Regions from separate parts of the Pandoraea sp. CB10b_02 genome, predicted to be linked through region 1. Evidence: predicted binding sites of a transcription regulator. Region 1 holds the regulator's gene; the other holds the start of a gene.
The links. Region 1 encodes sigma-54, which starts transcription at its own class of promoters, with help from an activator protein. Its sites were predicted from a motif close to TGGCANGNAANCTGCTTT; they were not measured.
Positions count from the first base shown of each region.

Region 1 (4,891 bases):
GTCGCCGACGCGAGCGCGCGCGCCGCGCGTGTGCGCGTGATGGTCTTCGACGTCGACGGCGTGCTCACCGACGGCGGCCTGCGTTACGGCCCGGCCGGCGAAGTCATCAAGACGTTCGACTCGCTTGACGGTCACGGCCTGAAGCTGCTCGCCGAGGCCGGCATCGTCACGGCGATCATCACGGGGCGCCAGTCCGATATCGTCGCCAGGCGCGCGGCCGATCTGCGCGTCGCACATGTATACCAGGGCGTGCACGACAAGCGCGAAGCGTTCGAGGACCTCTGCGCCAAGGTGTCGGCCGCCCCCGAGGCGTGCGGGCACATCGGCGACGACTGGCCCGATCTGCCCGTGCTCACGCGCGTGGGCTTCGCGGCCTGCCCGGCGAACGCCCACGTCGAAGTGAAGGCGCGCTGCCACTGGATCGGCGCCACGCGCGGCGGCGAAGGCGCCGTGCGCGAGCTGTGCGACTTCATCCTGCGCGCGCAGGGACGTTACGACGCCCTGCTTGCCGAAGCACTGGCCTGACGCCCCGAGGAAGCCGCCCCGCTCATGGCCATTCAACGCGTCTCGCCCGCCTCCCTGATCGCGATCGCCGTGCTCGCCTGCCTCGCGGCCGGCACGTACTGGCTCGTGCAACGCACGCTGCCGTCGAACGCCGATCGCACGCCGTATGTGAAGCAGCACATCCCCGATTACTACGCCGATGACATGGTGATCTCCATGCTCTCGGCGAGCGGCCAGACGCAGTACCGCGTCAACGCCGTGCACATGACGCACTTCGAGGACGACCAGACCACCGCCATGACGCTGCCGGCGGTGCGCGCCTTCACCCCCGACCAGCCGGAAGTGACGGCCACGGGCAAGCGCGGCACGCTCAATGCCGACATGTCGGTCGTCGACCTGTACGACAACGCTGTCGTGGTGCGTCAGCCGGGACCGCGCGACCCCGAAATGCGCGCGCTCTCCGAGCATTTCCAGGTGCTGGTGAACGAGGACATCGTGCGCACGGAGAAGCCTGTCCAGCTCTATCGCGGCGCCTCCGTCATGTACGGTGACGGCATGATTTTCAATAACATCACGCGGGCCGTACAATTGCTCGGCAACGTCCACGGCACCATCCAGCCGGCGGAACTGAGCAACAAACGTCCGGCACCGCCCGCCGCGCCGAGCGCGGCCCCCCAGACCAAACAGGGCCCCAAGACCCCATGATCGATCGCCGCAACCTGCGACCTGCATCCCGATCGCTGCGTGCGCTGCGCACGGTGGCCGCTGCCTTCGCAGCGCTCGCCGTCTTCGGCGCACTGGCCACGCTGAGCGCGCCGCTCGCGCACGCCGAGCGTGCCGACCGCGACAAGCCGCTCAACATCGAATCGGATCACATGAGCTATGACGACCTCAAGCAGGTCAACATCTTCACCGGCAACGTGACGATGACCAAGGGGACGATTCTCCTCAAGGCCGATCGCGTCGAAGTGACTCAGGATCCGGAGGGCTATCAGTACGCCACGGCGTTCTACAAGCCGGGCGGCCCGCTCGCGTACATGCGCCAGAAGCGCGACGGCGTGGACGAGTACATCGACGGGTGGGGCCAGACGATCTATTACAACGGCAAGACCGAAGTCGCCACGCTCACCACGCAGGCCACGCTCAAGCGGCTGGCCGGCGGCACGCGCGTGCTCGACGAGATTCACGGCAGCGTGATCACCTACGACACCTACAACGAGGTCTACACCGCCAACAGCGGCGCCGATCAGGTCAACGCCAACAATCCGAAGGGCCGCGTGCGCGCCACGCTCGCGCCGCGCAACGCCACCGGGGCCAACCAGGCGCAGCCGGGCGGGGCGAGCAAGCCCGCCGCGGCGCCCAAGGGCGACCTGCCGCCGCTGTCCCCCTCCAAAAGCATCGGGAATCCGCGTGAGTAATCCTGCCAGCAACGCCTCCAGCATCAATCCGGGCGCCGGCCCGTCGGGCAAGCCGAGCGCGCTCGTCGTGCGCTCGCTCAAGAAACAGTACGGCGCGCGTACCGTCGTCAAGGACGTCTCGCTCGACGTGAAGAGCGGCGAGGTCGTCGGCTTGCTCGGGCCGAACGGTGCGGGCAAGACCACCTCGTTCTACATGATCGTGGGGCTGGTGCCCGCCGACGACGGCGAAATCCAGCTCGACGGCAATCTCATCAGCGAACTGCCGATCCACGAGCGCGCCCGCATGGGCGTGTCGTACCTGCCGCAGGAAGCGTCGGTATTTCGCAAGCTCACGGTCGAGGACAACATCCGCGCCGTGCTCGAACTGCAGGTCGATGCCGCCGGCAAGCCGCTCAAGCGCGACGAGATCGAGCGCCGCATCGAGGCGCTGCTCGACGAACTGCAGGTGAGCCATCTGCGCGAGAACCCGGCAATGTCGCTCTCGGGCGGCGAGCGCCGTCGCGTGGAAATCGCGCGTGCGCTGGCCACGCAGCCCCGGTTCATCCTGCTCGACGAACCCTTCGCCGGCGTCGATCCGATTGCCGTGCTGGAAATCCAGCGCATTGTGCGCTTTCTGAAAGACCGTGGCATCGGTGTCCTGATTACCGACCACAACGTGCGCGAGACGCTTGGCATCTGCGATCACGCCTACATCATCAGCGAAGGCTCCGTGCTGGCTGCCGGCACCCCCGACCAGATCGTGGCCGACGAAAGCGTGCGGCGCGTCTATCTGGGCGAGAATTTCCGGATGTAAAGGAAATTTTTCGCATGTAAACCCTGCCCCCGATAGGGCGCCGGGCCGGTTCCGTTGGCGTGACAAAGCCTCTACAATGAAGGCGAGACACGCTATGAAACCGACTCTTCAACTTCGCACCTCGCAGCACCTGACCCTCACGCCGCAGTTGCAGCAATCGATTCGGTTGTTGCAACTGTCGACGCTCGAACTCCAGCAGGAAGTCGAGCACGCCCTTACCCAGAACCCGATGCTCGAGCGAGAAGACGACTGGCTCGCCGGCTCGGTGCGCGTGGGCACGGACGGGTCGCTGCGCAACGAACGGAGCACGTCGGCGAGCAGCAGCAACGACGGCCCCGACACCGCCAACGGCCACGACGACGCCCGCGAACTCGACGGCGAAACCCGCTTCGAGGACGGGGCGAGCGATAACGGCAGCGACTGGAGCCTGAACGATTTCGCCCGGACGGGCAGCGCTTCGGACGACGACGACAACGCTCGCCCCCAGCTGCACGTCGATCATCCCAACCTTCGCGAGCACCTGCTCGCCCAGTTGCGCGTGACCAAGGCCAGCCCGCGCGATCGCGCGCTGGTCGAATTCCTTATCGAATCGCTCGACGAAGACGGCTATCTCGGCACCACGCTCGACGAAATTCAGGCGGAAATGCCCGAAGAGCTGGCGCTCGAGACCGAGGAGATCAACGCCGCCCTCGCGCTGCTGCAGAGCTTCGATCCGGCGGGCGTGGGCGCCCGCAATCCGGCCGAATGCCTGCGTCTGCAACTGCAGCGGCTGCCCGCGAGCGGCGTTCGCACGCTTTCGCTGCGCATCGTCTGCGATCACCTGGAATTGCTCGCGGCACGCGATTACACGCGGCTGCGCCGCCTGCTCGGCGTGAGCGAAGACGCACTGCGCGCCGCGCACCAGCTGATCCGCTCGCTCGACCCGTTCCCGGGCGCCGCCTACGGCTCGCCGCCCGCCGATTACGTCGTGCCGGACGTACTGGTGCGCAGGCAGGGCAGCGGCTGGAGCGCCGAGCTCAACCCGGAAGTCATGCCGCGCCTGCGCATCAACGAGATGTACGCGCGCATCCTGCGCAACAACCGCAACGACCCGGGCACCGGCAATCTCCAGCAGCAGCTCCAGGAGGCGCGCTGGCTGATCAAGAACATCCAGCAGCGGTTCGACACGATCCTGCGTGTGGCGCAGGCCATTGTCGAGCGTCAAAAGAACTTCTTCACGCATGGCGAAATCGGCATGCGGCCCTTGGTTTTACGTGAGATTGCTGATACGCTGGGTTTACATGAATCCACGATTTCACGCGTGACTACGAGTAAGTACATGCTCACTCCATTTGGAACCTTCGAGCTCAAGTACTTCTTCGGGTCGCATGTGGCCACCGAAGCCGGAGGGGCTGCGTCGTCGACAGCCATCCGCGCCCTCATCAAGCAACTGATAGGAGCAGAAGACCCCCAAAGCCCCCTTTCCGACAGTCGTATCGCGGAGCTGCTGGCAGAGCAAGGATTCGTGGTTGCGCGGCGCACCGTCGCGAAGTACCGCGAGGCCATGCGAATCCCCGCAGTGAACTTGCGCAAATCTTTGTAGGACAGTCCTGGTGCGCCATGTTGGCTCGCTGGGGCATCACGCCGCAGTGCGACATTGCGTCACGTCAATGGCTCGCACTCCCGCTAGCCAGCGCCGCTCATGACGCGGCCTGCACTTCGGCATTTCAGCAAGGAGAGCAGCTATGAATCTGAAGATCAGTGGACACCATCTCGAGCTCACGCCGTCCCTGCGCGAATTCGTCGTCAACAAGCTTGAACGCGTGTTGCGGCACTTCGACCAGCTCATCGGCGCCGAGGTGATCCTCTCTGTCGATAAGACCAAGGAGAAGGCCGGACGCCAGATCGCCAGCGTCACCGTGTATCTCAAGGGCAAGGAAATTTTCGTCGAAAAGTGTGACGAAAATATGTATGCCGCCATCGACAAGCTGATCGACATGCTCGACCGCAAGGTAATGCAGTACAAGGACAAGGTGCAGAATCATGGTCGCGAAGCCCTCAAGCATCAACAGCCGCCCGAGGCGGAACCGCTCCAATAATTCCTTTCCGGCGAGGTAGTCGCATCGACTGTCACTGACGCAAGCCCGCACGGAACCACACGAGCGAATCTACGTCTGTCATAAGTCTGGCATCACCC
Region 1 covers NZ_NJGW02000004.1:109,699-114,589, forward strand. Annotated here, with positions in the region: gene CDN36_RS05585 (KdsC family phosphatase) at 1-525, shown strand, start outside; gene lptC (LPS export ABC transporter periplasmic protein LptC) at 550-1,209, shown strand; gene lptA (lipopolysaccharide transport periplasmic protein LptA) at 1,206-1,922, shown strand; gene lptB (LPS export ABC transporter ATP-binding protein) at 1,945-2,715, shown strand; gene CDN36_RS05605 (RNA polymerase factor sigma-54) at 2,810-4,297, shown strand; gene hpf (ribosome hibernation-promoting factor, HPF/YfiA family) at 4,440-4,793, shown strand.

Region 2 (4,891 bases), on a different contig from region 1:
TAGAAGCCTCCGAGCTGATGCGCCATCGCATGAACATAGCCGAGCGATGCATTGTTGAATGCCATCCCCGCAAGGAACTGCGCATACGCCATGTTCTCGCGCGCCGTCATGTCGTCACCGTGCGATACGGCGCGCCGCAGGTTCTGTGAGATCAGCGTCACGGCCTTCAGTGCGCAGGCGTCGGTGATCGGTGTCGCGGCCGTCGAGACGTAGGCTTCGGTCGCGTGCGTGAGGGCGTCCATGCCGGTGGCCGCACTCAGCCCTGGGGGCATGGCCGCCATCAACGCGGGATCGTTGACCGACAGCAGCGGCGTCACGTTGCGATCGACGATCGCCATTTTCACGTGGCGCTTTTCATCCGTGATGATGCAAAAGCGCGTCATCTCGCTTGCCGTCCCGGCCGTCGTATTGATGGCGACGAGCGGCAACTGCGGCTTCTTCGAGCGATCGACGCCCTCGTAGTCGGCAATCGTCCCGCCGTTGGTCGCACACAAGGCAATGCCCTTCGCACAGTCGTGCGGCGAGCCGCCGCCGAGCGAGATCACGAAGTCGCACTGATGCTGCCGGAGCAGTGCGAGGCCGGCTTCCACGTTGCCCACCGTGGGGTTGGGCTTCGCGCCATCGAAAATCACCGACTGGATGTCCTGCTGCGCCAGCAGCTTCGACACTTTCCCGGCAACACCGGCCTTGGCGAGTCCCGCGTCGGTCACGATCAACGCGCGGCGAAAAGGGTATTGACGCAGCGCGGCAATCGCCTCGTCGAGACTGCCGATGCCCATCATGTTGACTGCGGGGATGAAGAAGGTCGTGCTCATGGTCGTGCTCCTTGTCGATTCCGTGAACGGCGTACCGTCGCGCGTGTCAGGCCATGCGGGGCCGGACGCCAACGCCGGACGATGTCGGATTCATTCGCGGATGTTGAGGACAGCATCGCACCGCAGGCGCGATGCGTCCTTGATCTGCTGCAAACGCAACGCCGAATAGAGGCGGTACTCAAAAGAAGCCGAGCGGCTGCGTGCCGTAGCTCACCAGCAGGTTCTTCGTTTGCTGGTAGTGGTCGAGCATCATCTTGTGCGTCTCGCGACCGATGCCGGACTTCTTGTAGCCGCCGAACGCCGCGTGGGCCGGGTAGAGGTGATAGCAGTTCGTCCACACGCGTCCGGCCTGGATGGCGCGACCCACGCGATAGGCGCGGTTGATGTCGCGCGTCCACACGCCGGCGCCCAGGCCGAACTCGGTGTCGTTGGCAATGGCGAGCGCTTCGGCTTCGTCGCGGAACGTCGTTACGCCAACGACCGGCCCGAAGATCTCTTCCTGGAACACCCGCATGCGGTTTTCGCCCTTGAGCAGCGTCGGCTGAATGTAGTAGCCCGAGGCGAGCGGACCGTCCAGCATCTCGATGCCGCCGCCGGTGAGCACCTGCGCGCCCTCCTTGCGTGCGAGATCGAGGTACGTGAGGATCTTGTCGAACTGCTGCTGCGACGCCTGCGCACCGACCGCCGTCTCCGTGTCGAGCGGGTCGCCGCGCTTGATGCGCGCGACGCGCGCCATCACCACTTCCATGAAGGGCTCGTAGATCGATTCCTGCACGAGGGCGCGCGACGGGCACGTGCACACTTCCCCCTGATTCAGGAATCCCAGCACGAGCCCTTCGGCGGCCTTCTCGATGAATTCCGGCTCGGCTTTCATGATGTCGTCGAAGAAGAGATTCGGCGACTTGCCGCCGAGCTCCACCGTGCTGGGGATGAGGTTGGCCGCAGCATTTGCCAGGATCTGTCCCCCCACGGGCGTCGATCCCGTGAAGGCGATCTTCGCGATGCGGCGGCTCGTCGCAAGCGCTTCGCCGGCCTCCCGACCGTAGCCCTGGACGATGTTGAGCACACCCGACGGCAGCAGATCGCCGACCAGTTCAGCGAACAGCGTGATCGTGAGCGGCGTTTGTTCGGCCGGCTTGAGCACGACGCAGTTGCCCGCCGCCAGCGCCGGGGCCAGCTTCCACGCCGCCATCAGCAGCGGGAAGTTCCACGGGATGATCTGGCCGACGACGCCGAGCGGTTCATGAAAGTGATAGGCCGCCGTGTGCGCGTCGATCTCGGCTGCCGTGCCTTCCTGTGCGCGGATGCAGCCGGCGAAGTAGCGGAAATGATCGATGGCAAGCGGCATGTCCGCAGCGAGCGTTTCGCGCACCGGCTTGCCGTTGTCCCAGGTCTCGGCGACGGCAAAACGCTCCAGATTTTCTTCGAGCCTGTCCGCGATCTGCAGCAAGACGCGCGAGCGCGCCTGAACGGACGTCTTGCCCCACCCGGGCGCCGCCGCATGCGCGGCATCGAGCGCGAGCTCGACGTCGGCCCCGCTCGAGCGGGGGAATTCGCCGATCACGCTGCCAGTGACCGGCGACGTGTTGGTGAAGTAGCGTCCTTCCACCGGCGGGACGAACTTGCCGCCAATGTAGTTTTCATAACGCGGTTGCAGGCACAGCAGGGCGCCGGGCGTGCCGGGCGGGGCGTATCGCATGTCGTGTCTCCGGATATTGTGGTGTCGGTGGCGGCGCATCGGCCACGCGCCACGCCCAAGCAATTCGCGGGCCATCGGCGCCGAGCCTCGCGCCGACGAGCCTTGTCCGATATTCGAGCGGTCGACGTGTATCGGATCCGTGACAGTGGTGTCACCTCTCATGACACTACGTGTCACGTCCGTGGAACAGCCAATCGCCGCACGCCACGCGATTGATTTCCCGCATTGCGCTCGGCCTCGGCATGGGGGATGCTTCGGGAACGACTACGCGACCATCCGGCAGGGGGAGACGACCAATGCCAGCCACTCCAGAATTCGCGCACGCGCGCCGCGTGCTCAACGTCGTGCAGGGCGATGCGACGTCAGCGGTTGCTGCGACGGATCCGAACATCGCCAGTTCATGGCGCCGCTGCCTCGATGAACACGCACTCGATCCCGGCGCGCGCATGGCGCCGCGTGTGCTCGCGTCATCGGAGCTGCGCGAGCGACGCCATGCGATGGAGCGCCTGCGTCACGTGTCGATGCCCGTGCTCGAACGCCTGCAACGCCAGTTGACGCACCCCGATCAGGCCGTACTGCTGACCGGCCCGGACGGCGTGATCGTCGACTCCCGCCTGCACGACCGTTCGCGCGACGCTTTCCATCGTGCGGGCCTCTGGCCGGGTGCGGACTGGAGCGAGTCGAGCGAGGGCACCAATGGCATTGGCACGTGCCTGGTGGAGCGTGCGCCCGTGATCATTTGCCGGCAGGACCACTTCCGCGCGCTGCATACCTCGCTCACGTGTACCGCGAGCCCGGTCTTCGCGCCGCAGGGCGAGCTGCTCGCCGTCATCGACGTGTCGTCCACGAGCGCTGACGTTACCCGGCAGAGCCAATTCCACACGCTGGCCCTCGTGAACCTGAGCGCCAAGGTCGTGGAGAGCGAGTATTTCTTCCAGCAGTATCGCGACGAATGGCTGTTGCAATTGCAGGAGCAGGCCGATCACCTCGGCGGCTTCGCGCAGGCGCTGATCGCTTTCGACGACACGGGGCGTGTGCTCGCCGCGAACCAAAGCGCACTCAATCGCCTGGGTGCAACGCGCGGGGAAATCGTGGGCTCGCGCATCGACCGGTGGTTCGCGCCAACGCTCGATTCGCTCTTCGCGCAGGGGCACCCCGCGCCGAACACGTGCTGGCCGATTCGCACCCATACGAGCGAGCTGTTGCTGGCCATGGTGCGGGCGCCCTCGCGCGCGGCAGTGCGTGGGCCGCGTCGCAGCCACGAGGTCCCTGGCGTCGCGCAGCGCAAGGCGGCGAAACCGTTCGCCGACCCGGCGCTCGCGCAAGCCTTTGCGCGGGCGTGCCGCGTATTCGCGCATGACGTGCCCATACTGATCCGCGGCGAGACCGGAAGCGGCAAGGAGGTCTTCGCCCGCGCCGTTCATGCGGCGAGCGCCCGGGCGAACGGACCGTTCGTTGCCCTCAATTGCGCGGCGATTCCCGAGTCGCTGATCGAGAGCGAGCTCTTCGGTTATGTGGGCGGAAGCTTCACCGGTGCGCGCAAGGAGGGCATGAACGGCAAGCTGTGGCAGGCCAACGGCGGCACGTTGTTTCTCGACGAAATCGGCGACATGCCGTTTGCCATGCAGACCCGCCTGCTGCGCGTGCTGGAAGAGCGCATGGTGATGCCGCTGGGCGGCGGCGAACCGGTGCCGCTCGACATACGCGTGCTCAGCGCGACGCATCGCGACTTGCCGGCGCGCATTGTCGAGCGCCAGTTTCGCGAGGACCTTTTTTACCGGCTGAACGGTCTGGAAGTCAGCGTGCCGCCGCTGCGCGAGCGTGAGGACAAGCGCGAACTGATCTTCCATCTGCTCTCGCAAACGCACGCGCAAGGCCGCATCGCGCTCACGCACGAAGCGCAGGAGCGCCTTTGCGCCTATGCGTGGCCCGGCAATGTGCGTCAGATGCGCAGCGTCATCCGCACGCTCGTGGCGCTATGCGAGAACGGTGTGATCGCGCTGGGCGACCTTCCGGATGAATTGCGAGAGACGGACACTTCGCGGCTCGGGCGCGACGAGGCGGCACGGGAGCTCGAAGCGCCGCTGGAGGCTGCGGAGCGCCAGGCGCTGCGCGCCGCGCTCGACGCCTGCCAGGGACAGGTGAGCGCCGCGGCGCGCCGGCTCGGCGTGAGCCGCAACACGCTGTATCGGAAGTTGAAGCGATTCGGGTTGCCGCGCGCGTGACGCAGGTGGCGGTCCGCTCCCGCCCGGCGCGTGCGCCGTCGGCTACTTCGTGGGAATCGGTGTGGCGCGATCGATGGGAACGGCGGTGATGCTGTTCTGCGGCGACCCGTCGATGAGCTTGTCGGAATAGGTGAGGTAGACGAGCGTGTTGC
Region 2 covers NZ_NJGW02000020.1:4,826-9,716, forward strand. Annotated here, with positions in the region: gene yiaY (L-threonine dehydrogenase) at 1-815, opposite strand, end outside; gene exaC (acetaldehyde dehydrogenase ExaC) at 994-2,514, opposite strand; gene CDN36_RS17970 (sigma-54-dependent Fis family transcriptional regulator) at 2,811-4,739, shown strand; gene CDN36_RS17975 (CreA family protein) at 4,782-4,891, opposite strand, start outside.
Region 2: a site for sigma-54 is predicted at 2,571-2,588, ahead of exaC (acetaldehyde dehydrogenase ExaC). Genes of this name have one in related genera too.